4 regions of the Streptomyces sp. M92 genome follow, and region 3 is predicted to be linked to each of the others. Evidence: riboswitches for the same ligand, from Rfam matches in the RefSeq annotation. Region 3 holds a riboswitch; each other region holds the start of a gene.
The links. Region 3 has a riboswitch for cobalamin ahead of M6G08_RS00305 (cobalamin biosynthesis protein). Riboswitches for the same ligand answer to the same signal wherever they lie in the genome.

Region 1 (7,626 bases), 3.0 Mb from region 3:
GGCCCTCGGCCGACACCACCGCGAAGTCGTACCCGGGCAGGCCCTCGTCGCTCCGGTCGATGCCGAAGACCTCGCAGACGACGCCGAGTTCGAAGGGGTGCACGCCGTCCAGCAGCACGGCGGCCACGTTCTGCAGCATGCCGCCAGTGTGCCTCGGAAGTGGCAGGAAATCGAGGCCCTACGGCAGTCCTGCCACTCCCGGTAAGGAGTATCCGGCGCGACAGTGGTGTCATGACCGGAAACCAGATCGAAGCCCTGATCGGAATGCTCGTGACCTTCGGACTCCTGGTCCTCATGGTCCTCCCCTCGGTGATCGGAATCGTGCGCGACAGGCGCATCGACCGTCAGCTCAGGGAGGCCCAGGAGGGCAAGGGGGCGGGGAAGGAGACTCAGAAGTCCTCGTCCAGGTCGACGGTGCCCTCCACCGCCACCTGGTACGCCGAGGGACGCCGCTCGAAGAAGTTGGTCAGCTCCTGAACACCCTGCAGCTCCATGAAGGAGAAGGGGTTCTCGGAGCCGTACACCGGGGCGAAGCCGAGCCGCTCCAGACGCTGGTCGGCCACGCACTCCAGGTACTGCCGCATCGAGTCGGTGTTCATCCCCGGGAGGCCGTCACCGCACAGGTCGCGCGCGAACTGCAGCTCGGCCTCGACGGCCTCCCGCAGCATGTCGGTGACCTCCTGCTGGAGCCGGTCGTCGAACAGCTCCGGCTCCTCCTTGCGGACGGTGTCGACCACGTCGAACGCGAAGGACATGTGCATCGTCTCGTCCCGGAACACCCAGTTGGTGCCGGTGGCCAGGCCGTGCAGCAGGCCCCGGCTGCGGAACCAGTAGACGTAGGCGAAGGCGCCGTAGAAGAACAGGCCCTCGATGCAGGCCGCGAAGCAGATGAGGTTGAGCAGGAACCGGCGGCGGTCGGCCTGGGTCTCCAGACGGTCGATCGACTCGACCGAGTCCATCCACTTGAAGCAGAACTCGGCCTTCTCGCGGATCGAGGGGATGTTCTCCACGGCCGCGAAGGCGGCGGCCCGGTCGTCCGGGTCGGGCAGGTAGGTGTCCAGCAGCGTCAGGTAGAACTGGACGTGCACGGCCTCCTCGAAGAGCTGCCGGGACAGGTACAGCCGCGCCTCGGGGGAGTTGATGTGCTTGTAGAGCGTCAGCACCAGGTTGTTCGCCACGATCGAGTCACCGGTGGCGAAGAAGGCCACCAGCCGGCCGATCAGGTGCTGCTCCTCGGGGCTCAGCTTCGCGAGGTCGGCGACGTCCGAGTGGAGGTCGACCTCCTCCACGTGCCAGGTGTTCTTGATGGCGTCCCGGTAGCGCTCGTAGAAGTCCGGGTAGCGCATGGGGCGCAGGGTCAGCTCGAAGCCCGGGTCGAGCAGGTTCTTCGTGGTCGGGATCTCGGTGGTCATTACTGGCAGGCCTCGCAGGACTCGGGGTTTTCCAGGGAGCAGGCGACCGCTTCGGGGTCGGGGGTCTGCTGGGCGGGCACGGTGGCCCGGGCGGCGGCGCGGGCGATGCGGGTCGCCGGGCGCGAGCGCAGGTAGTACGTGGTCTTCAGACCCTGCTTCCAGGCGTACGCGTACATCGAGGAGAGCTTCCCGATGGTCGGCGTCTCCAGGAACAGGTTCAGCGACTGGGCCTGGTCGAGGTACGGGGTGCGGGCGGCGGCCATGTCGATCAGGCCGCGCTGCGGGATCTCCCAGGCGGTGCGGTACAGCGCGCGGACGCCCTCGGGGATCCAGGTGAAGCCCTGCACCGAGCCGTTCGCCTCGCGCAGCGCCTCGCGGGTGCGGGCGTCCCACACGCCGAGCCGCTTGAGGTCGTCCACCAGGTAGGAGTTGACCTGGAGGAACTCGCCGGACAGCGTTTCGCGCTTGAACAGGTTGGACACCTGCGGCTCGATGCACTCGTAGGCGCCCACGATGGAGGCGATGGTCGCGGTCGGGGCGATCGCCAGGAGCAGGGAGTTGCGCAGTCCGGTGGTGGCCATGCGCTCGCGCAGCGCCGCCCAGCGCTCGGGCCAGGCGTGTTCGACGCCGTAGTGGTCGGGGTGCAGCACGCCCCGGGCGGTGCGGGTCTTCTCCCAGGCCGGCAGCGGGCCGTTGCGTTCCGCGAGGTCGGCGGAGGTCTCGTAGGCGGCGAGCATGATCCGCTCGGCGATGCGGGTGGAGAGCGACTTGGCCTCGGGGGAGTCGAAGGGCAGCCGGAGCCGGAAGAAGACGTCCTGGAGGCCCATGGCGCCGAGGCCGACCGGACGCCAGCGGGCGTTGGAGCGGCCCGCCTGCTCGGTCGGGTAGAAGTTGATGTCGACGACCCGGTCCAGGAAGGTGACGGCGGTGCGGACGGTGGCGTCCAGCCGCTCCCAGTCGATGTCGCCTGCCGTCCGGTCGACGAACGCGCCGAGGTTGACCGACCCCAGGTTGCAGACCGCCGTCTCGCCGTCGTCCGTGACCTCCAGGATCTCCGTGCAGAGGTTGGAGGAGTGGACGACGTGGCCCGGCTCGGCGGTCTGGTTGGCGGTGCGGTTGGCGGTGTCCTTGAAGGTCATCCAGCCGTTGCCGGTCTGCGCGAGGGTGCGCATCATGCGGCCGTACAGCTCACGGGCGGGCAGCGTCCTGCGGGCGAGCCCGGCCGCCTCCGCCTCGCGGTACGCGGCGTCGAACTCCTCGCCCCACAGGTCGACCAGCTCGGGCACGTCGGCGGGCGAGAACAGCGACCAGGGTCCGTCGGCGTCCACCCGGCGCATGAACTCGTCCGGTACCCAGTGCGCGAGGTTCAGGTTGTGCGTGCGGCGGGCGTCCTCGCCGGTGTTGTCCCGCAGCTCCAGGAACTCCTCGACGTCCGCGTGCCAGGTCTCCAGGTAGACCGCGGCCGCGCCCTTGCGCCGGCCGCCCTGGTTCACGGCGGCGACCGAGGCGTCCAGCGTCTTCAGGAACGGGACGATGCCGTTGGAGTGGCCGTTGGTGCCGCGGATCAGGGAGCCGCGGGAGCGGATGCGGGAGTAGGCGATGCCGATGCCGCCGGCGTGCTTGGAGAGGTTGGCGACCTGGTGGTAGCGGTCGTAGATGGAGTCCAGCTCGTCCTTGGGGGAGTCCAGGAGGTAGCAGGACGACATCTGGGCGTGCCGGGTGCCGGAGTTGAAGAGGGTGGGGGAGGAGGGCAGGTAGTCGAGGCGGCTCATCAGGCCGTAGAGCGCGGCCACCTCGTCCACGGAGCGGGCGGTGTCGTCCTCGGCGAGTCCGGCGGCGACGCGGAGCATGAAGTGCTGGGGGGTCTCGACGACCTTGCGGGTGATCGGGTGCCGGAGCAGGTAGCGGCTGTACACGGTGCGCAGACCGAAGTAGCCGAAGCGGTCGTCGGCGGCCGGGTCGACCAGCCCGTCCAGGCGTTCCCCGTGCAGTCGTACGAACGCGGCGGTGCGGTCGGCGATCAGGCCCTCGCGGTGGCCGGTGGCGACCGAGCCGCTGAAGGAGGTGACGCCCTGCGAGGCGGCCTCGGCACGGATGCCGATGGTCAGCAGACGGGCGGCGAGCCGCGAGTAGACCGGGTCCTCGGAGATGAGTCCGGCCGCCGCCTCGGTGGCGAGCTCGCGCAGCTCGGCCTCGTCCGCGCGGGCCGAGCGGCCGCGCAGCGCGGCGGCGGCGACCCGGCCGGGGTCGGCGTCGGGGAGGTCGGCGGTCAGGTCCGTCAGGGTCCGCAGCAGCGCGGCACCGGGTCCGTCGGGTTCCCCGGTCGCCGTCACCGGGGACGCTGAAGCCGGATCGGCTGGCGCGATGGTCACGTGGAGCACTCCCTCGCTCGGCACGGGGCCTGGCGGAGGGCAGGGGGCAGCTCACGAGCGCGCACGGCGGTCGCGTCCACCGGCCCACTCCACGAGGCCCGGACGTCATGGCACCCGGGCCAGGGCGGCCGGGCGCACCGTCGGCAGGTCCTCGGACTGGACAAGCGTGGGGATGCGCGCGAAAGCGCACGGACACACGCAAGTACACCGTTGCGGGACAGTTCCGGATTCACACCGGATTCCCCTGCGGCGACAGCGAGCATGAGCATACATCTTGTGCCGACCGGCGCGAGCACCCCCAGATGTTGTGTCCCGGTGTCGTGTCGCGGTACGGGTGCCAGTGCCCCGGTACGACAACGGGCCGCCGGATTCCTCCGGCGGCCCGCATCGGTACGAGGGTCAGTGCGAGGAGCCCGCCGTGGCCGGCGGCAGCTCCACCTGGACGCCCGGGTCGCCCGCGTCCGCCGTGTAGTCGTCCGGCTTCGTCTCGTCGACGCCGTCGGGTGCCTTGACCGCCCGCAGGACGAAGGTGAGGACCACCGTGACCAGAACGTTCAGCACGAAGGCGGTGAGGCCGATGTAGCCGATCTCGCCGATGCCGGGGATCTCGTCGGACGAGCCGCCGAAGTGCTTCTGCGTCGGCGAGGCGACGCCGTACGCGGCGACCGTGCCGTAGACCATGCCGACCGCCCAGCCGCCGAGCAGCGCCCAGCGGTGGAACCAGCGGGTGAACAGACCGCCCACCAGGGCCGGGAAGGTCTGCAGGATCCAGATGCCGCCCAGCAGCTGGAAGTTGATCGCGACCGTCTTGTCCATGCCCAGGACGAAGACCAGCGCACCCACCTTCACCAGCAGGGACGTCAGCTTGGAGACCTTCGTCTCCTGGGCCGGGGTGGCGTCCGGCTTGATGAAGTCCTTGTAGATGTTGCGGGTGAAGAGGTTCGCGGCCGCGATCGACATGATCGCCGCCGGGACCAGCGCGCCGATGCCGATCGCCGCGAAGGCCACGCCCGCGAACCAGTCCGGGAACATGTTCTCGAACAGCTGCGGGATCGCCAGCTGCCCGTTCTCCACCGTCACCCCGGCCGCGATCGCCATGAAGCCGAGCAGCGCCAGCAGGCCCAGCATCAGCGAGTACAGCGGCAGGATGGTGGTGTTGCGGCGGATCACCTCACGGCTGCGCGAGGACAGCGTCGCGGTGATCGAGTGCGGATACATGAAGAGCGCGAGCGCCGAGCCGAGCGCCAGGGTGGCGTACGTCCACTGGCCGCCGTGGTCCGGTACCAGACCGCCCTTGCCGGCCTCGGTGAACTTGTCGTTCGCCGAGGCGAAGATGTCGTCGAAGCCGCCGAGCTTGATCGGGATGTAGATGATCGCCACCGCGATCACGATGTAGATCAGCGTGTCCTTGACGAACGCGATCAGCGCGGGCGCCCGCAGTCCCGACGAGTAGGTGTACGCCGCCAGCACACCGAAGGCGATCAGCAGCGGCAGGTCCTTGACGAACCAGTTGGTGTCCTCGCCGCCGCCGACGCCCATCACGTCCAGCACGGCCTGGATGCCGACCAGTTGCAGCGCGATGTACGGCATCGTGGCGAGGATGCCGGTGACGGCGACCGCCAACGACAGTCCCTTCGAGCCGAACCGGCCGCGCACGAAGTCCGAGGTCGTCACGTACCCGTGCTTGTGGGAGACCGACCACAGGCGGGGCAGGAAGGTGAAGATCAGCGGGTAGACCAGGATCGTGTACGGCACCGCGAAGAAGCCGGCCGCGCCCGCCGCGTAGATCGCCGCCGGGACGGCCACGAAGGTGTACGCCGTGTACAGGTCGCCGCCGAGGAGGAACCAGGTGACCCAGGTGCCGAAGGAGCGGCCGCCGAGACCCCACTCGTCGAGGCTGTGCTCGTTCTCGGCCTTGCGCCAGCGGGCCGCCATGAAGCCCATGGCGGTGACGAGTACGAAGAAGAAGATGAAGACGGCGAGCGCGACGCCGTTCACGCCGTCGTTCACCGGGAACCGCCTTCCCGGCGGGCGCGCTGGTCACGCTGCCACAGCTTGTAGGCGACCATCGTCAGCGCGGTGGAGATGATCACCCACGCCATCTGGTACCAGTAGAAGAAGGGGATGCCGATGAAGGCCGGGTCGGACTTGGCGTACGAACCGACCCAGAGCATGGCGACGAACGGTGCGAGAAGGCAGAGGCCGATGACGACGCGCACCGGCGTCACCACCGGTTCTCTGTTCTGTGGTGGGGCTTGTGACATGCGGCGGCTCCGTCCCCTCGCTGATCACCTCGTGGCAGTGCGCACGAAATGTAGGTGACGGGTTCAGGACAGCGGAAGCCCTCGTCCGTATATCGGTCCTCAAACGCAATGTCGGGGGCCTGTGGGCGGGCTTGGTCTAGTCCTGGGGCCGCTTGAGGCGGGCGACGAACTTGTAGCGGTCGCCCCGGTAGACCGAGCGCACCCACTCCACCGGCTGGCCCGTCCGGTCCTGCGAGTGCCGGGAGAGCATCAGCATCGGCAGGCCCACGTCGGTGCCGAGCAGCCCGGCCTCGCGCGGGGTGGCCAGGGAGGTCTCGATGGTCTCCTCCGCCTCGGCGAGATGGACGTCGTACACCTCGGCGAGCGCGGTGTAGAGGGACGTGTACTTCACCAGGGAGCGGCGCAGGGCCGGGAAGCGCTTCGCGCTGAGGTGGGTGGTCTCGATGGCCATCGGCTCGCCGTTGGCCATGCGCAGCCGCTCGATGCGCAGCACCCGTCCGCCGGCCGAGATGTCCAGCAGCCCGGCGAGCCGGTCGTCGGCGGTGATGTAGCCGATGTCCAGGAGCTGAGAGGTCGGTTCCAGGCCCTGGGCGCGCATGTCCTCGGTGTACGAGGTGAGTTGCAGGGCCTGCGACACCTTCGGCTTGGCGACGAAGGTGCCCTTGCCCTGGATGCGTTCGAGGCGGCCCTCGACGACCAGTTCCTGCAGGGCCTGGCGCACGGTCGTGCGCGAGGTGTCGAACTCCGCGGCCAGCGTGCGCTCCGGCGGGACCGGGGTGCCCGGGGCCTGGGTGCGGGTCATGTCGAGCAGGTGCTTCTTCAGGCGGTAGTACTTGGGCACGCGCGCGGTACGGACCGTCGTCCCACCCTCGTTCTCCGCACTGCTGACGTCGGTGCTCATGCTCTGCCTTCCCGGCTCCGGGTGCCGAAGCGACCGCTATCCCTGTCGGCCACGGCTCACATCGTGGCACGGCTCCGCGCCGGCATGGTCCGGCACGCTCCGTGATCCCTTCTGTATACCTCCGGGACCGTTGTTGGTCTAGTCCACAGCGCCGCTGGACGGTGCTGGTACGCGCGTTCGGAACCGTACCCGCATGTCATTCGATGGGCAGTGGTACACCCGGTCCCGGTCCGTCCGATCTGTCGCTTGCGCAATGAAAGGTCCCTGCATATCTCGGTCGCATCACGGACGCCGGGAGCGTGGTTGAACACCCTTGACAGCCCTATTGGTCTGGGCCAAGCTCCCCGTACTGGTCTACACCATTGGTCCAGGTCCCGGCCCCAGGAGCGGTACGCGTTCACGCTTGAACCGCAGGGAGGCAGGGGGGTTTGTGGCATCCCTGAGGAGGGTGGCGTGAAGCGCAAGCTGATAGCCGCGATCGGTATCGCGGGCATGATGGCATCCGTCGCGGCGTGCGGGGGCTCCGACGACAACGGTTCGTCCAACCAGGACCCGAAGGACCGCAAGGGCGAACTCACCGTCTGGCTCATGGTGGACGCCCAGAGCAGCTGGCCGGAACTGGTCAAGCAGGCCAATGACGAGTTCAACAAGAAGTACCCCGGCGTCAAGGTCAACGT
Region 2 (7,626 bases), 5.6 Mb from region 3:
CCGACGCCGTCCTCGAACGCCTCGAGCTGGCGGTCTCCGAGCTGGCCGGGGCACGCGAGGGCATCGGCGGCCCGCTGCGGATCGGGACGTTTCCGTCCGGTGGCCCCGCGATCGTGCCCGCCACGCTGGCCGAACTGGCCCAGCGGCACCCCGCGCTGGAACCGATGGTCCAGGAGATCGACTCGGCACGGGTCTCCGACGGCCTGCGCGCCGGCGAACTCGACGTGGCCCTCGTCCACGACTACGACTTCGTGCCCGCGTCCCCGGACACCACGGTCGACCAGGTGCCTCTGCTGGAGGAGCCGATGTATCTGGCCACGGGAGCCACCACCGGCACCGACACTGATCCCGCGAGTGGTGCGGCCGCCCGAGGTGACACGCTGGCGGAACTGCTCGGGCCGTGGGCAGCGGCACCATGGATCACCGCCCGGGACGGCACGACCGGCCACGTGATGGCTGTACGCGCCTGTCAGGCGGCCGGCTTCCAGCCGCGCATCCGCCATCAGGTCAACGACTTCCGTACGGTTCTGGCACTGGCCGCCATCGGGCAAGGCGCCGGATTCGTACCGGAGATGGCCACCGCACACGCCCCCGCGGAGGTGGTCCTGACCCGGCTGCCGCTCTTCCGCCGCTCGAAGGTCGCATTCCGCGCGGGAGGCGGCACCCACCCGGCGACCGCAGCGTTCGTGGCGGCGGCGCGAACAGCGGTGGGCGCCACGGGCCATGCCTCCTCGTTGATCGCTCCGGGGAGTTGAGCCGCGGCCCGGTCAGAGGGCTGGGGAGACCTGTTCCATCCGGCGCCGAACGAGCTGGCCGCACTCCTGCGGCGCGACAACGCGGCTGGTTGCGACGACGGTGGCCGCTTTCGGTCCGCCTGTCCTCCCTCACCGCTCGGCGCAGGATCACGACCGACGACAGCCTCGGCCGCGTCCTCGACGCGTGCGGCGGCGCCTTCGTCGCCGGATCGATCACCTGGGCGTGGTCGCCGACGGCTACCGCCCCGACCGCTGCGCCGTCATCGGCGCGCTGGGGTGTCTCGCCGGTTTGGCGGTCGTCAGGTGCGTCCCGCGCGGCCACTGACGACCGCGCGACTCAGGCACGCGCCCGCGGGCGGGAGTGCGCGGGCTCCTACGAGCAACAGGTGCAGCCCGGCTCGCGGCCGCACGCGTCTGTCTCGTCCGCGGCCGGTGCGACGGGAAGCGGAGGGCGGGCGGTGGGGGCGCAGCAGCCCTTGCCCCGCCAGGCGTCGCGGCCTTCCTTGACGGCGATACCGGCGATGGCGAGGGCGGCGATCGGATCTGCCCAGGACCAGCCGAGGGTGGCATTGAGGACCAGGCCGACCAGGAGCACGGCGGAGAGGTACGTACACAGGAGGGTCTGTCTGGAGTCGGCGACCGCGGACGCGGAGCCGAGTTCGCGTCCGGCCTTGCGCTGGGCGGCGGACAGGAACGGCATGATCGCCAAGGACAGGGCTGCGATGACGATGCCGGGGATGGAACGGTCGGCCTCGCCGGTGCCGACGAGGGCCCGGGTGGCGTCGAAGGTGACGTAGACGGCGAGCGCGAAGAAGGACACCGCGATGATGCGCAGGGTGGTCTGCTCGCGCGCCTCGCGGAGGGCGTGGTCGCGGGCGGAGAACTGCCAGGCGACCGCGGCGGCGGAGGAGACTTCGATGATCGAGTCGAGACCGAAGCCGATCAGGGCGCTGGAGGAGGCGATCGTGCCGGCGGTGATGGCGACGATCGCTTCGATCACGTTGTAGGCGATGGTGGCGGCGACCAGCAGGCGTACGCGCCTGGCGAGGACTTCGCGGCGGGCCTGGGACGGCCCCAGGGATATCGATATCCCGGCGGTCATGGTCAGCAGCAGCCCTTCTCGTCGGCGTCGACGCAGGCGCGGTCGGTCTCGACAGCCACCACGGCAGCCCGAAGGTCGTCCAAGGCGTGGCCGAGGCGTTCGTCGGCGAGCTCGTAGCGGGTGCGGCGCCCATCGGGCACGGTGACCACGAGGCCGCAGTCGCGCAGGCAGGTCAGGTGATTGGACAGGCGGGTCCGGGAGACGCCGAGCGCGTCGGCGAGCTCGGCCGGATAGGCCGGTGCCTGGCGCAAGGCCAGCAGGACGCGGCAGCGGATCGGATCGGCGAGCGCGCGGCCGAAGCGGGCCAGCACCTCGATGTCGGAGGCAACAGTCAGCACCCCACGACAGTACAGGACTTTCTGAATCCAGGAATCCCTGTATCCGGGAGTTGGGTCGGTCGAGGGGAGGCGTGAACCGACTGCTTATGTCAGCGCGGAGGCAGCCGTGCCCTATCCCTGCAACCGTGGCACGTCGACGGTTGTCCCGAGCCCGAGCCCGAGCCCGAGCCCGAGCCCGAGCCCGAGCCCGAGCCCGAGCCCGAGCCCGAGGCCGAGCCCGAGCCCGAGCCCGAGCCCGAGCCCGAGCCCGAGGCCAGGCAGAAGCAGGTGTGTTCCGCGCACTGCTCGCGAAGACTCTGGCCGGATACCGCCTCGGGGTCTCGCTTCCTCCCCGGCCAGACTTGTTGCCTCACGCCACATGCGCACCGTCACCGCGGTGGCCCGTGCCCGGGAGGCCCCTGATGACATCAGACGCGAGGCCGGTCGAGGGCGGGGCGGCACCCCCGCCCGGACGGCGACAGCCTCCCGGCGACCGAGTCGTGCTCCGCGGCGACCTGCGGTCCGCCCTGCCCGACGCCGCCGCGGCGGTGGTGGTCACGGCGCTCGTGTTCGCCCTCCTGTGGGCGCGCATGGAGTCGGGTGCTTCGGACACGGTCGCGGTCATGCCGTTCATGGACGATGCCGGCACCTACTGGATGTACCTGCTCAGCCAGGCGTTCGGGTGGTCGGGGCTGCTGTGGGCCTGGGGCACGGTCATACTCGGCCTGCTGCTGTCGGGGCGGCGGCCCGCCCGACTGCCGGTCTCCCGGCAGGTGCTGGAGCGCTGGCACCGCACCACGAGTCTGACGACGACGGCGCTGATGTTCGCGCACGCGTTGATGTTCGCCGCGGAACTCGTACGCTACGAGACGAAGGTGGACTGGGCCGAGCGGCTGTGGGTGGGCTTCGCCGACAGTTTCGTGCCCGGCTGGTACGACTCCGGAACCGGCCGGATCGCCATCCCGCTCGGGCAGGGTGCCCTGTACCTGGCGATTCCTTTGGGGCTGCTGTTCTACGTCCGGCACCGCATCGGAGCGAACACCTGGAGGCGGCTGCACCGTTTCGTGATCGTCGTCTACGTGCTGAGCGTGTGGCACACACTGCTGTACGGAACCAACGTCTGGTACGGGGAGTGGCCGCGCACTGTCCTGTGGCTGCTGCAACTCCCGGTCGCGGTGCTGCTGTTGCTGCGTCTGATGAGGCCGGCCCGGCGGGCCGAACGGCTGGGCTCTCCCGGAAGGGGTGGAGGCGCGGCCCGGTCGGGGTGGTGGCTGCGGGCGGCAGGACGGGCCGCCGCCGGGGCCGTCGTCGTCGGGCTGGTCGCCGTGGTGGCGTCCGGCCGTGACGGTGGGCGAGACCGCCCGACCCATCCGCCCGCGACGGCCCCGCACTCCCAGGAGACGGACTGAAGGCTCGAACGGGGCGGTGGGACGGCGTCCCGGGATGGGATGATGTCCGGTGACAAGGCGACGGCGGACGAGGAAGCCGGTGGAAATCCGGCGCGGTCCCGCCACTGTGATCGGCGAGCGAGTCCCGACAGGCCACTGCCCGGCAGCGGGCGGGAAGGCCGGGAGGAGCATCGACCCGAGAGCCAGGAGACTCACGCGGTCGCCTCCTCGACGGACCACCGGGGCGGATCTCCCCGGAGAGAGGGACGGCACCGCATGCCCGCAACGCCGACCGGACGAACGACAGACGACACGAGGGCCGCAACGGCCGCCGCCCAGGTGCCGTGCCGCATCGTTGTGTGCCGCGACTGCTGCTGCGGCAGCCCCAAAGTGACCGGCGTCGACCACACGGCCCAGACCGACCGCCTGCGCGCCGCGGCACCGGTGCGCGTCTCCGACTGCCTCGACGTCTGCGACCAGGCCAACGTCATCGTCGTACTGCCTTCCGCCGAAGGCCGTGCCGCCGGTGCCCGTCCCGTCTGGCTCGGACTGGTCAACGATCCGGACGCGACCGAGGACATCGCCGCGTGGGCACGCGCGGGCGGACCGGGGGTGGCACCCCCGCCGGACATCCTCGACCTGTACGCCATCAAGCCGCCGCGACGGCGCACGGCTCCCTGACCGTACGGACGGTGAACCGGAGGAGGGCATGAAGCGTGCTCGACGGCCGCGCCCCCAACCGTGTCCGTTCACGCCGCCCCGCACGACGCGGCGGGCTTCGTCGGCTTCTTCGCCCCGAGAGTCGGCGGACGGGGCGAAGGCCGGCATCCGGTCGCCCTGCCCTGCGCGGCAGGCTTCACCGACCTCGCCGAACCCGTCGCACGCCGCCACTGTGACCACGCTGCCGGAACCGGTCTTGATCCTTAACACCCCCCGGTCAGTCAGAGATCGAACTCGCGGGGTGGGAGGCAGAGGGCGTGACACACCTCGCGAACGACTGCCTGGTCGTCCTGAGCCCCCGGGCGATGCGGCCCGGGGTCGTAGAAGGCCGGTGTCGTGGTCGGGAAGCGGATGGCCGAGCGGGTGGCTCCGCATTCCTGCACCCGGGGTGGGCTGTCGCTCAGTCCTCGCTCTCGTCGTCGCCCTCGAAGAAGTCCCCCACCTCGTCGACGACTTCGGCGGCGACCATGCCGCCGACGACACCGACCGCGAGGCCGGCGGCTCCGGCAGCGATCGCCGTTCCCACACCCGGACCGGAATGGCGGTGGTCGTCGTGGTGATGCTCGGCGTGTCCATGGTGTCCGTGGCCGCTGAAGGACGCACCGTGCCCGGATGCGGACCGGTGCTCGACGAGCTGACGGATCCAGCCGTCGACTTCGGCCGTCCAGTCGCGGGTGTCGTGGTGGCCGACGGTGAAGCGGGTGAGCGCGTCGTGGCCGGAGAAGGAGAGGCCGCCGCGCTTGTCGGCTTCCAGGACCACCTCCAGTCCTGCGGGGTTGGCCAGGAAGGTCAGCTCGATCTCGTTGACCTGGTGCGCGTACTGGGGCGCGGGGTGGAGTTCGATTTCCTGGTAGAAGGGGAGCTGTTGCCCGGTGCCGCCGATGTGTCCGTATTCGAGGTCGGCGGACTTGAAGCCGAAGCCGAGCTGTCCGAGGGCTTCCAGGACCGCTTCCTGGGCCGGCAGCGGGGCGACGGTGAGCTGGTCCAGGTCGCCCCTGTCCCTGGCATCGGCGACGGCGAGCTCGGTGCGCACGCCGAGGACGATGCCCAAAGGCTGCCCGTACAGCTCGGTGACGGGTGTCTCCCAGGGCAGCGCGACGGTGAAGGGGACGCTGCGTGTCTCTTCGGCGGCCAGCCGGAAGCCGCCGCCGACGGTGAACCGGTCGAACACGACGACCCCCTCGCTCTCCCCTTCCTCGTGCTCGGCCTCGACCCGGGCCACGAGGTCGAGCGTGATGTGCTCGATGTCGAAGTCGGCCTGGCCGCCCTTGAGGTGCACCTGCCCGCTGAGCGCGCCGCCGGGTAGGACGGGAGCCGGGTCGAGGACCGTGTCGACCGTGGGGGCGCCCACGCCGAGCGAGCCGAGAAGTCGCTTGAACACCATCGTGGCGTCCACTCCTTATACGTGCGTCTGTTCCATCGGTAAGGTGCCGTCCGCGGCGACGGACGGCACCACAGCCGTTGACCGGCCGGCTACTTGGCCGCTTCGAGGGCAGCGAGGGCTTGCGCCCAGCGGACGTATTTCAAGTCAGCCAGGTCCGCGACGGTCTTGACACCGAAAGCCTCCTGGAGCAGCTCACCGTCGCGGTCGGAAACCCCCTTCAGCGCTCCCACGGGGGCGGCGAGTATCTCCTGCAGGCTCTTGTCCGCCCATGCCTTGTCCAGGACTTTGTCCAGGTCGATCGAGGCCATGTGTGTCGTCTCCAGAGGTGCGTGGCCTGGGCTGACCCAGGACCTGTTTCTACAAACGTGTAGAATCATAGAGTGGGTCAGGCGGGTGGGCAGTGCCCTGCGGGCCGCCTCGCAGGGAAAGGCTTGAATTCGCTCCTGGGCTGGCCAGCGACTGCTTGGTTCGACGACCGGGGTTCGGCCCTTCGGGGCGCGGCCTTCTACCATTCCGGCGTACGGTTGTTGTCTCCTGCTCTCGGCGGGCCGCGCCGGCCGGCCCGGTGCCCTCTTCAAGGGGCTCGGGTTTGTCCGATCTGACGGTCACCCTGTGTGCCTTTCCGCCCTTCCCGCGCGGAAGCGGCGACGCCCTGCGGCCGCAGCCTCTGGACCGCAAGCTGCGCGCCCCCGCGTCTTCTGCAGGAACTCACCCGCTCCGCACCCACCCGTCGGCGGCAACCGGCCGGTCCACGGCGTCCCAGCGTGACGAGGCGGCCCCCGTCGCCACGAGCAAGGGCGTGTCGTGTGGAGCGGTTCGCTGGTGGTACGTGACAGTCGACTTCCGGCTCCGACTCACACCCGCGAAGGATGATGTGCACCGTGCTGACCGAATTGTGGCCGCTGAGCTGGAGCATCGGCGTCTTCCTCCTGGCCACGGCAGTCACCGTGCTGTGCAGTATCCGGCTCGCCGGTGTGGGTGACACCCTCGCCGATCGCACCGGATGGGGCGAAGCCCTGTTCGGGGCCGTCCTGTTCGGGCTCGTGACGTCCCTCTCGGGCATCGTGATGACCGCCGTCAGTGCCGCCTCGGACCAACCCGACCTCGCGTACAGCAACGCCGTCGGAGGTATCGCTGCCCAGACGGTCGCCCTCGTGGTCGCCGATGCCTTCCTGCGGAAGGTCAACCTCGAACACGCCGCCGCATCGGTCTCCAACATGCTCTTCGGATGCCTGCTCATCGGCCTGTTGGGACTCGCTCTGATGGCGGCGTTCAGCCCGTCGGTCACCGTCCTGGGGCTGCACCCGGCCTCCGTGGTGATGGTGGCCTTCTACATCGGCGGCCTACGGCTCATCAACAACCACGGCGCACCCATGTGGCGAGCGGTGCGAACGGAGGACACGCTTCCCGACGTGCCGGAGGAAGCCACCCAGGGACTGGCCCGGCACAGAACCTCACGGCTGTGGACCGAGTTCGCGGCAGTCGCGGCCCTCGTCGTGGTCGGGGGCTGGGCGGTGGCCCGCGCAGCGGAGGGCATCGTGCAGCACACCGACCTGAACGCCGGTCTCGTGGGCGCCGTGTTCATGGGTCTCGTCAACGCCCTGCCGGAAACGGTCACCTCCATCGCCGCCGTCCGGCGCGGAGCCGTCACCCTCGCCATTGCCGCCATCATCGGCGGCAACTGCCTGGACGCGCTCAACCTGGTCGTCGGCGACGTCGCTTACCGAGACGGGTCCCTGTTCCACGCTGCCAACCCGGACGAGCTGTTCCTCACCAGCGGGGCGATGGTCATGACGGCGGTCCTGCTCGGTGGCCTTCTCGTCCGCCAGAGGCGTGGCTGGCTGCGGATCGGCTTCGACGGCATTCTGCTCATCGCCATCTACACGAGCACCGTCGCCGTGCTCGCCGTCTGAAGCCTCGGCCGGTTCCGAGGGTCGTGAGAGCGGCGATCCTGTGAAGC
Region 3 (7,626 bases):
GCCTCCGGGCGGGGCGGTTCCCGTTTCACGGACAACACCGGCGACGTGCGCACCTTGCGGCTCCGGTGCCCCCCTGGGAGGGAATCCCACCGTCAACCGCGTGTGACGGCTTCCGCTTGTGAATTTTCGTCGACCTCCAGTAGCCGACGCAGGACCCACTGCTCCGGTCCTGCCACACGAGCAACTTTCCCCTCAGAAGGCACATCCCTTTGGTGTCATTTCGAGCGGCTTCGTCAGCGTTCGGGCTAGCGAGGTGACCCTGCCGGAAAGACACATGTCATACTGACCACCTCTGGTCGCCAGTGTCGAACTAACCTATTCTCAACGAGAGTTGTTATTTCGACGGTGGCGACCCGACCGGTCAACGACGACATGTGGCAGGGAGCACCATGGCCAGGGACATCGATCCGAGCCTCAACCGACGAAGGCTGCGAATCGAGCTGCGCAAAGCCCGCGATCAGGCCGGACTGACCCAACGGGATGCCGTGCAGCAGCTGGAATGGTCACTCTCCAAACTGATCCGGATCGAGAAGGGCACGGTCAGCCTCAGCGTCACCGACCTCAGGGCCCTGCTCCAGCTGTACGGGGTCACGGACCCCGCTCGGGTCGAGGAGCTGGAGGAGGCCGCCCGCGGCTCGAAGGGAGTGTCGTGGTGGGTGCAGTACAGCGAGGTCGTGACGCCCGCGTACGCCCTCTACCTGGGCTACGAGGGTTCCGCGGACACGATCCGCATGTACAACCCGGTGGTGCTGCCCGGTCTGGTGCAGACGGAGGACTACGCCACGGCGCTGATGTCCACGCTGACGGAAGAAGCACGGGTGCGCCCGCAGGTGGAGCTGCGCATCACCCGCCAGGAGCGGTTCTTCGACAGCGACGACGGCCCGGAGATCGACATCGTCCTCGACGAGGCGGCCCTGCGGCGTCAGATCGGGGGCCCGGCGGTGATGCGGCGGCAGCTGGACCACCTCAAGTCGCTGATGGAACACCCGAGGCTCACCATCCGGGTGCTGCCCTTCTCCGTCGGCGCCCACTTCAGTGTCTCCACGTCCTTCATCCTGCTCGAGTTCAAGGACGACGACGACCTGCTGTACCTCGAAGGCCCGGGCGGCGGCCTGTCCAGCCGTGACGACCTCGGACTCACCGCCCGCCACCAGGAATCCTTCGAGGACATCAGCGACAAGGCATATGACGGCGCTCGGGTGATCGAGTTGCTCGACGAGGTCAGGGAGAGCCTGGCCGACAGCTGAATCCGGGCTGGGACGGCCCGGCACGAGACGGGGGAGGCCCCATGACGGTCTTCGGAGTACGAGCGTGGTGGCAGCGGTGGCGCGCGCCGGCCGGCACCGGTCCCACCGCCGACCCGCCGGGGGGATCCGGTGACGCGGAACAGGGCCCTCCCCCGCTCGACGACTGCATGCTCAAGGCGTACGCCATGCAGCGACCCGAATGGGCCGAGGCGCTCATCGACGTGGAGAACGCCCGGGTGGCCGGGGAGATCCGGCTGGTCTCCACCCGGCTTCTGCTGGGCACGGCGTGCGGGAGCATCCTGCTGTTCAGCATGGCTCTCGCCACACGAGTCGCGCCCAGTCTGCCGCACGGCCCCGCGTCCCCCCTCACCACCGCCGCCATCGGCGCCTTCGGCGCGGCCCTCCTCACCGCCCTGGGCGCCGGACTCGGCAGGGCGCTGCGCGGCCGAGCCGCGTCGGCGCCCGCCCAGCCCGTCAGTGGTGGCGCCGCCGAGGCTCCACGGCCGTCAGAGCGCGGTTCAGAACGCGGAGGCGGTCCGTGACGGGAGTGAGCCCCCACCACAGCCCCGCGCCCACGGCCACCGCGGCGGTCACCACCAGCCACACCGTGCCGCGCGCCGCACCGCTCGGCGCCAGGAACGCCGCCAGCGCGCCGAGCCCGACGGCGAGGACCCCCGCCACCGAGCAGAAGAGCGCCAGCGGCACCGCCCCGGTCATCCGGTGCCCACGCGTGCCGGGCCAACCCGCACGCGCGGAAGCGGTCCCCTTGATTCGGTCTGCCATGCGTGTACCTCCCGTCCCCCCGCGCGGCGGTCAGGCGCCGCGCGAATCCGGGTCCACAAGCCCCGCCAGAAAACCACACCACGAGGCGTGACGAAAGGCGAGCACAGCGTGTCGACGTTGCTTCGAGTCACGTATCAGTACACGGCCGCTCCCCATGGCCAGTTCGACACATGCCTCACCCCCGTCCGTGTAACTGCTCGTGACCCACGCGTGCTCTGACAGTTCGCTTTCGATCGCACCCACCTCCTTCGGCCCACCGGCCGTCACGCGGCCCCGGCCCCCTCACCCGCCGCCCTGCCGCTGCCACCCGCCCGCGTACACGCGCTGCCATCCCCTCCAGTCTTCCCAGCCCGCCCGCCGGGGAAGAGCCCAGAAAGCGCCGATGTCGCGGGCATGGCCAACTATCGACGGTGTGGGCCTCAGCACACCTGGCCTCGCAGGTCAACGGCAAGTTGACGGGTGTTCGCGGGGCGTGGTGGACTGCCGGAGCCAATGCGGCGGCTGGAGAGGAAGCCCGGTGCGAATCCGGCGCGGTCCCGCCACTGTGACCGGGGAGCGATCCCCGGGAGCCAGGAACTCCCACCGCCGTTCTCTTCTAACCAGGGCGCGGACACCCTGAGTGAGGACCTATCGCCATGCGCGGCTGCCGTTCCAGGCTCACCAGCGAGACTCTCCGCCTTCCCGTCCCCACGGCCGGTTGAGCCGTGCGCGCCGAACGCGTCTTCGCGTACGGCGCCGCCGCCGGCCTCCTCGGTGACCACCTCCTCGGCGACCCGCGCCGCGGACACCCGGTCGCCGCGTTCGGCCGTGCCGCCGGTGCCGTGGAACGGCTGCTGTGGCGTGACCACCGAGGCTGGGGCGTGCTGCACACCGCCGTGTGCGCCGGTGGCGCCGCCGCCCTCGGGCTGGCCGCCGGCCGCGCCGTACGCCACTCCCCCGCCGCCTCCGTCGCGCTGACCGCCGCCGCCACCTGGGCGGTCGTCGGCGGCACCTCGCTCGCCCGCGAGGCGAGCGCGGTGGGCCGCGCCCTGGAGGCCGGTGACGTCGAGGCGGCCCGCGCGCGGCTGCCGCACCTGTGCGGCCGGGACCCGCAGGCCCTGGACGCCGACGGGATCGCCCGGGCGGTCGTGGAGTCCGTCGCGGAGAACACCTCGGACGCGGTGGTGGGCGCCCTGGTGTGGGGCGCGTTGGGCGGGGTGCCCGGACTGGTCGGCTTCCGGGCCGTGAACACCCTGGACGCGATGGTCGGCCACAAGTCGCCCAGGTACCGCCGCTACGGCTGGGCCTCGGCCCGGCTCGACGACCTCGCGGGCTGGCCGGGCGCCCGCCTCACCGCCGCCCTGGCCACCGCCGCCGGCGGCGATCCCCGGGGTGCCGTACGGGCCTGGCGCGCCGACGCCGCGCAGCACCCGAGTCCCAACGCCGGCCCCGTGGAGGCCTCGTTCGCGGGCGCCCTGGGCGTGCGGCTCGGCGGGACGCTCTCCTACGGCGGGCGGGTCGAGCACCGGCCCGTCCTGAACGGGGCGGCGGGACGCCCCGTACGGGCCGGTTCCGGCGACATCGAGCGGGCCGTGCGGCTCTCCCGGCGCGTGGGCTGGCTGGCGCTCGGCGCGTGCGCGGGCGCGCGGCTGCTCGTCCGCGGGGTCGTCAAGAAGGGACGTACGTCATGAACGGTGGCCTCCTCGTCGCCGGCACCACCTCCGACGCGGGCAAGAGCGTCGTCACCGCCGGGATCTGCCGCTGGCTGGTGCGCCAGGGCGTGAAGGTCGCGCCCTTCAAGGCGCAGAACATGTCCCTCAACTCGTTCGTGACCCGCGAGGGCGCCGAGATCGGGCGGGCGCAGGCCATGCAGGCCCAGGCCTGCCGGGTGGAGCCGGCCGCGCAGATGAACCCGGTGCTGCTGAAACCGGGCGGTGAGCGCAGCAGCCAGGTCGTGCTGCTCGGCAAGCCGGTCGGCGAGATGAGCGCCCGCGGCTACCACGGCGGACGGCAGCAGCAGCTGCTGGGCACCGTGCTGGACTGTCTGGCCGAGCTGCGGGGCACGTATGACGCGGTGATCTGCGAGGGGGCGGGCAGTCCGGCCGAGATCAACCTGCGCCGGACCGACATCGTGAACATGGGGATCGCCCGGGGTGCCGGGCTGCCCGTGCTGGTGGTGGGCGACATCGACCGGGGCGGGGTCTTCGCCTCGTTCTTCGGGACGGTGGCGCTGCTGGCGCCCGCGGACCAGGCGCTGGTCGCCGGGTTCCTCGTCAACAAGTTCCGGGGCGACGTCTCGCTGCTGGAGCCGGGGCTGGAGATGCTGCACGGGCTCACCGGGCGGCACACGTACGGCGTCCTGCCCTTCCGGCACGGGCTCGGCATCGACGAGGAGGACGGGCTCCGCGTCTCCCTGCGCGGGACGGTGCGGGAGTCGGTCGTCGCACCGCCGGTCGGCGAGGACGTGCTGCGGGTCGCCGTCTGCGCGGTCCCGCTCATGTCCAACTTCACGGACGTGGACGCGCTGGCCGCCGAGCCCGGTGTCGTGGTGCGGTTCGTGGACCGGCCGGAGGAGCTGGCCGACGCGGATCTCGTCATCGTGCCGGGGACGCGCGGGACGGTCCGGGCCCTGGAGTGGCTGCGGGAGCGGGGGCTCGCGGACGCCGTCGCGCGCAGGGTGGCCGCGCGGCGGCCCGTCCTCGGCATCTGCGGCGGCTTCCAGCTGCTCGGCGAGCACATCGAGGACGAGGTCGAGTCGCGTGCCGGGAACGTGGCCGGGCTCGGACTGCTGCCCGTACGGGTGCGGTTCGCCCGCGAGAAGACCCTCACCCGGCCGGTCGGTAAGGCCCTCGGCGAGCACGTCGAGGGGTACGAGATCCATCACGGGGTCGCCGAAGTGACCGGCGGGGAACCCTTCCTGGACGGCTGCCGGGTCGGCCAGACCTGGGGCACGCACTGGCACGGCTCGCTGGAGTCGGACGGCTTCCGGCGGGCGTTCCTGCGCGAGGTGGCCGCCGCCGCGGGCCGCCGCTTCGTGCCGGCCCCCGACACCTCGTTCGCCGCGCTGCGTGAGGAGCAGCTCGACCGGCTCGGCGACCTGATCGAACACCACGCGGACACGGACGCGCTGTGGCGGCTCATCGAGTCCGGCGCGCCACAAGGACTGCCCTTCATTCCACCGGGAGCGCCCGCATGAGCACAGTGCTGTTGTTGTCGACCGCCGACACGGACCTGCTGGCGGCCCGCGCGTCGGACGCCGCCTACCGGATCGGCAACCCGACCCGGGTCGACGTGACGGAGGAGCTGCCGTCCCTCGTCGAGGGCGCGGACGTCGCCGTCGTGCGCCTGCTGGGCGGCAAGCGCGCCTGGGAGGACGGGCTCGCGGCGCTGAAGGCCGCCGGTGTCCCGACCGTCCTGCTGGGCGGCGAGAGCGTCCCGGACGCCGAGCTGATGGCCGAGTCCTCGGTGCCGGCCGGCGTGGTGGCGGAGGCGCTGCGCTACCTGGTCGAGGGCGGGCCCGCCAACCTCACCCAGCTCGCCCGGTTCCTGTCCGACACGGTGCTGCTGACCGGCGAGGGCTTCGAGGAGCCGGAGAAGATGCCGGAGTACGGCGTCCACGGCACCCGGGGCGTCGTCGAGGGCCGCCCGACGGTCGGCGTGCTCTTCTACCGCGCCCACCAGCTCAGCGGCAACACCGCCTTCGTCGACACCCTGTGCGACGCGATCGAGGCGCGCGGCGCCAACGCCCTGCCGGTGTACTGCGGCTCGCTGCGGGGCGCGGACGCCGGGCTGTACGAGCTGCTGGGCCGGGCCGACGCCCTGGTCGCCACGGTCCTCGCGGCCGGCGGCACGCACGCCTCGCAGGCGTCGGCGGGCGGCGACGAGGAGGCCTGGGACATCGGGGCGCTGGCCGACCTGAACGTCCCCGTGCTGCAAGGGCTCTGCCTGACCTCCTCCCGGGCCGCCTGGGACGAGTCGGACGCCGCCCTCTCCCCCATGGACGCGGCGATGCAGGTCGCCATCCCGGAGTTCGACGGGCGCCTGGTCACCGTGCCGTTCTCCTTCAAGGAGCAGGGCCCCGACGACGTGCCCGTGTACGTCGCCGACCCCGAGCGGGCCGGGCGGGTCGCCGGGATCGCCGTACGGCACGCGGCTCTCAAGCACAAGGCGAACGCGGACAAGAGGCTCGCGCTGGTCTTCACCGCGTACCCGACCAAGCACTCCCGCGTCGGCAACGCGGTCGGTCTCGACACCCCGGCGTCGGCCGTGCGGGTACTGGACGCGCTGCGCGAGGCGGGCTACCGGGTCACCGACTACCCCTCCCAGGGCGACGAACTGATCCACCGGCTCATCGAGGCGGGCGGCCACGACGTGGAGTGGCTGACGGAGGACCAGCTGGCGGCGGCGCCCGCGCGGGTTCCGCTGGCGGACTACCGGGCGTGGTTCGAGAAGCTGGACCCCGAGCTGCGGGACGCGATGCGGGAGGCGTGGGGCGAGCCGCCGGGCTCGCTGTACGTGGACGGGGACGACATCGTCCTCGCCTCACTGCAGTTCGGGAACGTCGTCGTCATGATCCAGCCGCCGCGCGGCTTCGGCGAGAACCCGATCGCGATCTACCACGACCCGGACATGCCGCCGTCGCACCACTACATGGCCGCCTACCGCTGGCTGGAGAACAGCTTCGGCGCCGACGCGATCGTGCACATGGGCAAGCACGGCACGATGGAGTGGCTGCCGGGCAAGGGCCTCGGCCTGAGCGCCGGCTGCGCGCCCGACGCGGTCCTCGGCGACCTGCCGCTGATCTACCCGTTCATCGTCAACGACCCCGGCGAGGGCACCCAGGCCAAGCGGCGCGGCCACGCCACGGTCGTCGACCACCTGGTGCCGCCGATGGCGCGCGCGGACACCTACGGCGACCTGGCCAAGCTGGAGCAGCTGCTCGACGAGTACGCGCTCGTCTCCGACCTGGACCCGGTGAAGGCGCCCGCCGTCCGGGCGCAGATCTGGACGCTGGTCAAGGCGGCCGAGCTCCACCACGACCTGCATGTGGACGACCAGCCGGACGACGACGAGTTCGACGAGTTCGTCATGCACATCGACGGCTATCTGTGCGAGATCAAGGACGTGCAGATCCGCGACGGTCTGCACGTCCTGGGCGGCGGTCCGGTCGGCGAGCCGCGCGTGAACCTGGTCCTGGCGGTGCTGCGCGCCTCCCAGGTGTGGGGCGGACAGGCCAACGCGCTGCCGGGCCTGCGGGCGTCCCTCGCCGAGCATTTCGGGCTGGTGGAGAAGGAGCTGCTGGCCGAGCCGGGCGCACCGGTGAAGGTGCCGGTGGAGCTGACGGACCTGGTGGACGGCCCGGCGCGGTCGGCCGCCGACGCGATCGACCTGCTGGAGCAGCTGTGCCGGCGGATCGCGGAGGGCATGGAGCTGCGGGCCTGGGACACGGCGGCGGCCCCTGGCCTGGTGGGCGAGGTGCTGGGCGCCGAACTCCCCGACGCGGTCGCGGTGCTGGAGTTCGCCTGCACGGAGGTCGTGCCGCGCCTGGCCCGGACCACGGACGAGATCGGGCACATCCTGCGGGCCCTGGACGGCGGTTACGTCCCGGCCGGACCGT
Region 4 (7,626 bases), 3.8 Mb from region 3:
ACCCGCTGGACCGGATGAACCCGGGGAAGGTCGTCGCACCCTACGGGCTGGACGAGAACCTGCGCCTGGGCGGTGACTGGGCCCCGTACGAGCCCCGCGACCTGCGTTTCCGCTTCCCGCACGACGGGGGGTCGTTCTCGCAGGCCGCCAACCGGTGCGTCGGGGTCGGCAAGTGCCGGCAGCACACCAGCGACGGCACGGTGATGTGCCCGTCGTACCAGGTGACCCACGAGGAGGAGCACTCGACGCGGGGTCGGGCCCGGCTGCTGTTCGAGATGCTCGACGGGCACGGGGACGGCGCCCTGCGGGACGGCTGGCGGTCGGAGGCGGTCAAGGACGCGCTCGATCTGTGCCTGGCCTGCAAGGGGTGCAAGAAGGACTGTCCGGCGGACGTGGACATGGCCACGTACAAGGCGGAGTTCCTGTCCCACCACTACGAGGGCCGGCCGTGGCGCAGGCCCCGCTCGGACTGGTCGATGGGCTGGCTGCCCGCGCTCGCGCGGATGGTGGGCCGCACCCGGCTCGCGCCGGTCGTCAACGCGCTCACCCACGCCCCGCTGCTGTCGAAGGCGGCCGTGCTGGCCGCCGGGGTGGCGGACCGGGAGGTGCCGCTGTTCGCGGAGCAGACGTTCGAGCAGTGGTTCGAGCGCCACGAACCGGAGGGCGACGGGCGGCGCGGGTCGGTGCTGCTGTGGCCGGACACCTTCACCAACCATTTCCACCCGCACATCGGACGGGCCGCGGTCCGGGTGCTGGAGCACGCCGGCTGGCGGGTGGAGCTGCCGTCCGAACCGCTGTGCTGCGGGCTGACCTGGATCTCCACCGGACAGCTCGGGACGGCGCAGAAGGTCCTCACCCGGACCGTGCGCGGCCTCGCCGAGCACGTGCGGGCGGGCGGCCTGGTGGTGGCGCTGGAGCCGAGCTGCACGGCGGTGTTCCGGGCGGACGCGGGCGAGATGTTCCCCGGCGACCAGGACGTGCGCCGGCTGGCGGAGCAGACGGTCACGCTGTCCGAGCTGCTGACCGAGCACTCCCCCGGTTACGAGCCGCCGCGGGTGCCCGAGCGGTCCGCGAAGGCGCTGGCCCAGGTGCACTGCCACCAGCACGCGGTCATGGGCTGGGAGGCCGACCGGGAACTGCTGCGCCGGGCCGGGGTCGACGCCGAGCGGCTGGACTCCGGCTGCTGCGGGCTGGCCGGCAACTTCGGTTTCGAGCGGGGCCACCTGGACGTCAGCGAGGCGTGCGCGGAGCGGGTGCTGCTGCCGCGGCTGCGGGAGGAGGACGAGGCGACGGTCGTCCTCGCCGACGGGTTCAGCTGCCGCACGCAGATCCACGAGTTCGACAGCGGCGGCCACGAGGGCGTGCACCTGGCGGAGCTGCTGGCCTCGGCGCTGCCCCGGCCCGCCGGGGACACCGACGTCCCGGGCAGCGCGTACGGCACCGCGCCGGGCGCCCGGCCCGCGGCGCCGGGGCGGCGGGCGAAGGCGCTGGCGGTGGCGGGCACGGGGCTGGCGGCCGTCGGTTCGGCGGTGGCCCTGGGCCGGGCCCTGCGGCACCGCTGACGGCCGCGCCCCGGCGTCCGGACGGCGGTGACCTCCGGAGGCCGGGGGCGGCTCCGGAGGTCACCGGCGGTGGACGGTTCCTTCTCGACGGTCCTTCAGGCGGCCTGGTCCTGGCGGCTGGCCAGGGCCCAGATGACGAAGACGTCGATCGCCATCATGATCACGGACCAGACGGGCGAGTACGGCAGGAACAGGAACTGGGCGATCAGGCTGAGCGAGGCGAGGAAGATGCCCGCGAAGCGTGCCCAGGCCATGTCCTTGAGCAGGCCGACCCCGGTGACGAGGACCAGTGCGCCCAGGATGACGTGGATGACGCCCCAGCCCGTCAGGTTCAGTTCGTAGACGTAGCTGCCGACGCGGGCGTACACGTCGTCCTCGGCGATGGCCGCGATGCCCTGCAGGACGGCGAGGGCGCCGTTCAGCAGCAGCAGTACGCCCGCGAAGACGACGCCGCCGGTCACCCAGCCGCTGGAACGGTCCGCGGACCGCGGGGTGCCGGTGCCGTGCGTCGGCCTGCCGGGAGAAGGTGCGGCGTGCTGGCTCATGAGCGGAGTCCTTTCTGCGTGTCCCCCGTACGGACCTGCGCCCGTCGGCACCCCGAGGCGCCGACAGGTCATTCGAGCCTGCGGCCACCCGCTCCGCCCGGCCATGCGGGCCCGCCGAACGGGTGAATACGACGCACGACCGCGCCCTGCCGCCCGGTCCCCGGGACGGACGGCGTGCGCGTGCGGGCCCGGGGCGCCTCGCGTTTACTGAGCCGCACATGCGAACGCTCGGGAGGGACCGGGCGCGGTGGACGGAGGAGGGCCCGTGACGACGCAGCCCGCGCCGGCCAACGCGGTGCCGGGCCGGGCCGAGCAGTCCCTGCGCCGCACCCTGCTCAGCCCCGGCTATCTGCGGCTGTTGCCGCTGTGCGTGCTGCTGGGGGTGCCCATCGCACTGGCCTGCTTCTTCTTCGTCGGGCTGCAGCACGAGCTCCAGCACTGGGTGTGGACGGCGCTGCCCGAGGCGGTGGGGTACGACGCCCCGCCCTGGTGGTGGCCACTGCCCGCGCTGGTGCTGGCGGGGCTGATCCTGGCGCCGATCGTGACCCGGATGCCGGGCGGCGGCGGTCATCTGCCGGTGAACGGGCTGGGCGGCGCGCCCGTCGGCCCTCGTGCGCTGCCCGGCGCCGTCCTGGCCGCGCTGGCCACGCTGCCGCTCGGGGTGGTGCTGGGACCGGAGGCGCCGCTGATGGCCGTGGGCAGCGGGCTCGCCCTGCTGGCGGTGCGGCGGGCGGGCGCGGCCGGGGACCCGAAGGCGAGCGCGGTCCTCGCCACGGCCGGCTCCACCGCCGCGATCTCCACCATTCTCGGCGGTCCGGTGGCCGCGGCCGTGCTGCTGATCGAGGGGGCCGGGCTCGGCGGCGCCCAGCTGGTCGCCCTGCTGCTGCCCTGTCTGCTGGCCAGCGCGACGGGCGCCCTGGTCTTCACCGGCTTCGGCCAGTGGACCGGTCTGAAGATCGGCGCCCTCACGCTGCACGACCTGCCGCCGGGCGCCAATCCGGACGCCGGGGACTTCCTCTGGGGCATCCCCACGGCGGCGCTGATCGCCGTGCTGATCACGCTGGGCCGCGGGCTGGGCCGGCGCACGGTCTCCTGGACGCGGGAGCGCACGGCCGTCCGCACCGTCGCCTGCGCCACGGCGGTCGGCGTCTGCGTCAGCGCGTACGCCCTGATCACCGGCCGCTCCCCGGCCGAGGCTGCGCTGTCCGGGCAGGCCACGCTCGCCGAGCTCGCCGCGCACCCGCACGCCTGGTCGGTGGGCGCGCTGGTGGCGCTGGTCGCGTGCAAGGGGCTGGCCTGGGGCATCGCGCTGGGCAGTCTGCGCGGCGGCCCGATCTTCCCGGCGGTGCTGCTGGGCACGGCGACGGCCCTGGCCTGCTCCGGCCTGCCCGGCTTCGGTACGACGCCGGCCCTCGCCCTCGGCATCTCCGCCGCGGCGGCCGCGGTGACGGGGCTGCCGCTGGCCAGCGCCGTGCTGGCGGTACTGCTGATGGGCGGCGACGCGCACGACCAGATGCCGCTGATCGTCACCGGGTCGGTGGTCGCCTTCATCGTCGCCCAGGTGGCCCGCCGGACCGAGCCGGGCGCGGACACCGACGGCGGACCGGCGGCCGGAGCGGGCACGGGGACGGACACCGACGGCGGACCGGCGGCCGGAGCGGGGCGGTGAGGGGCCGGTCGGCAGGGTGGCGGGCGGTGCGGCCCTGGGGGGTGCGGGCCGGGGCCACGGCGGTCGTGGTCACGGCGTACTTCCTCCTCCCCCTCGACCGTCTGGGCCCGCAGCGCCCCCTGCTGAGCTGGCTGCTGTTCGCCCTGGTCCTGACGGTCGTGGCCGTGCTGCTGCTCCGGCAGATCCGGCACGTACTGGTCGACCGGCCGGACTCCCGGCCCGGCATGGTCCTCTCCCTGCTGATCGTCCTGTCCGTGCACGTCTTCTCGGCCACCTACTACGCCCTCGCCAAGCAGCCCGGCGAGTTCACCGGGCTGCACACCCGGGTCGACGCCCTGTACTTCACCGTCGTCACCCTGGCGACCGTCGGGTACGGCGACATCACCCCGCGGGGCCAGTCGGCGCGGATCGTGACGGTCCTGCAGATCGCGTACAGCTTCGTGTTCCTGACCGCCGCCGCGACCGCGCTGACGCAGCGGATGCGCGACACGGTGCTGCGGCGCACGGGCCGGGGCCGGTCCGGCTCGCAGGACGGCTGAGGGGTGCGCGCGCCCGCCGGGCGGGAGGCCCGCTTGTCACCACCCTCGTGGGAGCACTACCGTCGTCACGCCTTGGTGAACGGGAAATCCGGTGTGATGCCGGTGCGGCCCTCGCCACTGTGAATCGGGAAGTCCGGCTCCGGCCCTCGCGGGCAGCCACTGGATCGCTTGCGATCCGGGAAGGCGGAGCACGGGCGGTGGTACCCGTAAGCCAGGAGACCGGCCAAGGCGCGTCGTCCATCCACGAGGTGCTGGAGAGGGTCTGCCGAGTCATGCACATAGCCGAGGGCTTTCTGCCTCCGGCGCACGCGATCGCCTGGGGTGTCGCGTCCGCGCCGTTCGTCGTCCACGGAGTACGGTCACTCACCCGTGAGGTCAGGGAACACCCGGAGAGCACCTTGCTCCTCGGCGCCTCCGGGGCCTTCACGTTCGTCCTGTCGGCCCTGAAACTGCCGTCCGTCACCGGGAGTTGCTCCCATCCGACCGGCACCGGTCTGGGCGCGATCCTCTTCCGGCCGCCGGTCATGGCGGTGCTGGGCACCATCACCCTGCTCTTCCAGGCGCTGCTGCTCGCGCACGGCGGGCTGACCACGCTCGGCGCCAACGTCTTCTCCATGGCGGTCGTCGGCCCCTGGGCCGGGTACGGCGTCTACCGGCTGCTGCGCCGCTGCGACGTGCCGCTGATGGTCACCGTCTTCTGCGGGGCGTTCGTCGCCGACCTGTCCACGTACTGCGTCACGAGCGTGCAGCTGGCGCTGGCCTTCCCCGACCCGGGCAGTGGATTCCTGGGCTCGCTCGGCAAGTTCGGGTCCGTCTTCGCCGTCACGCAGATCCCGCTCGCGGTGAGCGAGGGCCTGCTCACGGTGCTCGTGATGCGGCTGCTGGTGCAGTCCAGCAAGGGGGAACTGACCCGGCTGGGCGTGCTGCCGACGAAGCCGGGGACCGCGGGGTCCGAGGAGACCGAGGGACAGGCGGTGGCCCGATGAGCCGGAACGCCAGGATCAACGCCCTGCTGCTGCTCGCCGTGGCGGCACTCGCGGTGCTGCCGCTGGCGCTGGGACTCGGCGACCACAAGGAGGAGCCGTTCGCCGGGGCCGACGCGGAGGCGGAGACGGCGATCACCGAGATCGAGCCGGAGTACGAGCCGTGGTTCTCGCCGCTGTACGAACCGCCCTCGGGGGAGGTCGAGTCGGCCCTGTTCGCCCTGCAGGCCGCGATCGGCGCGGGCGTGCTGGCGTACTACTTCGGGCTGCGCCGGGGGCGGCGGCAGGGCGCGGAGCGGGCGACCGCGGCGGCTGTGCGGGACGCTCCCGAGGGGGACTGAGTGCTGCCGATCGACGCGGCGGCGCACAGCAGTCGCTGGCGTCGCCGTCATCCCGTGGACAAGGCCGTGCTGGGGCTCGGGCTGACCGTGCTGGCGGTCACGCTGCCGCCCTGGCCGGGTGCGGCGCTGGTGGTGGTCACGGCGCTCGCCGTGCTGCTGGGGCCGGCGGGGGTGCCCGGGCGCGGGCTGTGGCGGGCGTACCGGGTGCCGCTGGGCTTCTGCGTGACGGGGGCGCTGCCGCTGCTCGTTCAGATCGGCGGTCCGGACGGGTTCCTGACGGCGGCGGACGGCGGGCCGGTGCGCGCCGGCGAGCTGCTGCTGCGCACCTCGGCGGCCTCGCTCGGGGTGCTGCTGTTCGCGTTCACCACGCCGATGTCCGACCTGCTGCCCCGGCTGGTGCGGGCCGGGGTGCCGGCGCCGGTGGTGGATGTGGCGCTGGTGACGTACCGCATGAGTTTCCTGCTGCTGGACTCCGTGCGCCGGGTGCGGCAGGCGCAGGCGGCGCGGCTGGGGCACACCACCCGGGCCGCGGCCTGGCGTTCGCTCGGCGGGCTCGGCGCCACGGCGTTCGTGCGGTCCTTCGACCGGGCGGCGCGGCTGCAGAGCGGGCTCGCCGGGCGCGGCTACGACGGCACCCTGCGGGTCCTGGTGCCCGAGGCCCGCGTCTCGGTGCCGTTCACCGCGGCGAGCGTGGCGCTGCTGGCGGCGCTGGCCGCCCTCACCCTCGTACTGGAAGGACCCCTGTCGTGAACGAGCCGGAGGCGGCCCTGGTGGCCCTGCGGGGCGTGTCCTTCGCCTACGAGGAGGGGCCGGACGTGCTGACCGGCCTGGACTTCGCGGTGCGCGAGGGGCGCGCGCTCGCGCTGCTGGGCCGCAACGGCAGCGGCAAGACCACGTTGATGCGGCTGCTCAGCGGCGGACTGAGGCCGCGCGCCGGGCGGTTGACGCTCGACGGGGAGCCGGTGGCGTACGACCGCCGGGGGCTCACCCGGCTGCGGACCACCGTGCAGCTGGTGGTGCAGGACCCGGACGACCAGCTCTTCGCGGCGTCCGTCGCGCAGGACGTGTCCTTCGGACCGCTGAATCTCGGACTGTCCGACGCTGATGTCCGCTCCCGGGTCGGGGAGGCGCTCGCCGCCCTGGACATCGCCCGGCTGGCCGACCGGCCCACCCATCTGCTGTCGTACGGGCAGCGCAAGCGGGCCGCGATCGCCGGAGCCGTGGCGATGCGGCCGCGGGTGCTGATCCTCGACGAGCCGACCGCCGGGCTCGATCCGGACGGGCAGGAGCGGCTGCTCGCCACCCTGGACCGGCTCCGCGCGGGCGGCACGACGGTGGTGATGGCCACCCACGACGTCGACCTCGCCCTGCGCTGGTCGGACGACGCCGCGCTGCTCACGCCCGCCGGTGTGCACACCGGCCCGACGGCCGCGACGCTGGCCCGCACGGAACTGCTGCGGCAGGCCGGGCTGCGCCTGCCGTGGGGCGTCGCGGCGGCTCGCGTGCTGCGCGCGCGGGGGCTGCTGGCGGACTCGGCGACGGGTCCCCGTACCGCGGAGGAGCTGGCGGCGCTGACCGAGTGACGCGAGCTGCCCGGGGTCAGTGTGACGCGTCGCAGAAGGCCGCGTCCGGTGTCTCGGCCGGCCTCTCCCCGGGGCGCTGCCGGGCGCGGCGGCCGGGCAGCACCGCGAGGACGATCAGGGTGCCGGCGGCCATGATGACGCCGCCGGCGAGGCTGGTCACCGACACTCCGTGGGCGAAGGCCTGGTTCACCGCGTCAGCCATGGTCCGGGCCTGCTCGGGTCCGGCTTCCGGACTGGTCGCGAGCCGCTCGGCGACGGCCAGCCCGCCGCCCACGGAGTCCTGGGCGGTGTCCAGGGCGGCGGCCGGGAGGCGGTCGCCCACCAGGCCGGCGAGTTCGTCGCGGTAGGCGGTGCCGAGCAGGGAGCCCAGCACGGCGATGCCCAGCGAGCCGCCCAGCTCCAGC

Region 1: linked by a shared signal. The riboswitch ahead of M6G08_RS14270 (ribonucleoside-diphosphate reductase subunit alpha) and the one ahead of M6G08_RS00305 (cobalamin biosynthesis protein) in region 3 are both predicted to bind cobalamin.
Region 2: linked by a shared signal. The riboswitch ahead of M6G08_RS25740 ((2Fe-2S) ferredoxin domain-containing protein) and the one ahead of M6G08_RS00305 (cobalamin biosynthesis protein) in region 3 are both predicted to bind cobalamin.
Region 4: linked by a shared signal. The riboswitch ahead of M6G08_RS17685 (energy-coupling factor ABC transporter permease) and the one ahead of M6G08_RS00305 (cobalamin biosynthesis protein) in region 3 are both predicted to bind cobalamin.

What each region holds. Positions count from the first base shown of each region.
Region 1 covers NZ_CP101137.1:3,103,663-3,111,288, forward strand. Annotated here, with positions in the region: gene M6G08_RS14255 (GlxA family transcriptional regulator) at 1-139, opposite strand, end outside; gene M6G08_RS14260 (hypothetical protein) at 232-477, shown strand; gene M6G08_RS14265 (ribonucleotide-diphosphate reductase subunit beta) at 390-1,412, opposite strand; gene M6G08_RS14270 (ribonucleoside-diphosphate reductase subunit alpha) at 1,412-3,784, opposite strand; cobalamin riboswitch at 3,910-4,053, opposite strand; gene mctP (monocarboxylate uptake permease MctP) at 4,184-5,794, opposite strand; gene M6G08_RS14280 (DUF3311 domain-containing protein) at 5,791-6,048, opposite strand; gene M6G08_RS14285 (GntR family transcriptional regulator) at 6,185-6,949, opposite strand; gene M6G08_RS14290 (sugar ABC transporter substrate-binding protein) at 7,403-7,626, shown strand, end outside.
Region 2 covers NZ_CP101137.1:5,685,082-5,692,707, reverse strand. Annotated here, with positions in the region: gene M6G08_RS25760 (LysR family transcriptional regulator) at 1-755, shown strand, start outside; partial or broken gene M6G08_RS36065 (YnfA family protein) at 908-1,080, shown strand; gene M6G08_RS25755 (cation efflux transmembrane domain-containing protein) at 1,129-1,857, opposite strand; gene M6G08_RS25750 (ArsR/SmtB family transcription factor) at 1,860-2,195, opposite strand; gene M6G08_RS25745 (ferric reductase-like transmembrane domain-containing protein) at 2,597-3,583, shown strand; cobalamin riboswitch at 3,609-3,796, shown strand; gene M6G08_RS25740 ((2Fe-2S) ferredoxin domain-containing protein) at 3,839-4,243, shown strand; gene M6G08_RS25735 (sporulation protein) at 4,683-5,666, opposite strand; gene M6G08_RS25730 (hypothetical protein) at 5,756-5,974, opposite strand; gene M6G08_RS25725 (sodium:calcium antiporter) at 6,548-7,579, shown strand; gene M6G08_RS36060 (hypothetical protein) at 7,536-7,626, opposite strand, start outside.
Region 3 covers NZ_CP101137.1:55,672-63,297, forward strand. Annotated here, with positions in the region: gene M6G08_RS00285 (helix-turn-helix domain-containing protein) at 390-1,247, shown strand; gene M6G08_RS00290 (hypothetical protein) at 1,289-1,789, shown strand; gene M6G08_RS00295 (hypothetical protein) at 1,722-2,030, opposite strand; gene M6G08_RS00300 (DUF397 domain-containing protein) at 2,061-2,297, opposite strand; cobalamin riboswitch at 2,490-2,628, shown strand; gene M6G08_RS00305 (cobalamin biosynthesis protein) at 2,735-3,700, shown strand; gene M6G08_RS00310 (cobyric acid synthase) at 3,697-5,205, shown strand; gene cobN (cobaltochelatase subunit CobN) at 5,202-7,626, shown strand, end outside.
Region 4 covers NZ_CP101137.1:3,895,430-3,903,055, reverse strand. Annotated here, with positions in the region: gene M6G08_RS17705 (FAD-binding and (Fe-S)-binding domain-containing protein) at 1-1,562, shown strand, start outside; gene M6G08_RS17700 (DUF7144 family membrane protein) at 1,658-2,107, opposite strand; gene M6G08_RS17695 (chloride channel protein) at 2,373-3,776, shown strand; gene M6G08_RS17690 (potassium channel family protein) at 3,803-4,315, shown strand; cobalamin riboswitch at 4,372-4,557, shown strand; gene M6G08_RS17685 (energy-coupling factor ABC transporter permease) at 4,588-5,301, shown strand; gene M6G08_RS17680 (energy-coupling factor ABC transporter substrate-binding protein) at 5,298-5,639, shown strand; gene cbiQ (cobalt ECF transporter T component CbiQ) at 5,640-6,389, shown strand; gene M6G08_RS17670 (energy-coupling factor ABC transporter ATP-binding protein, CbiO family) at 6,386-7,222, shown strand; gene M6G08_RS17665 (MFS transporter) at 7,239-7,626, opposite strand, start outside.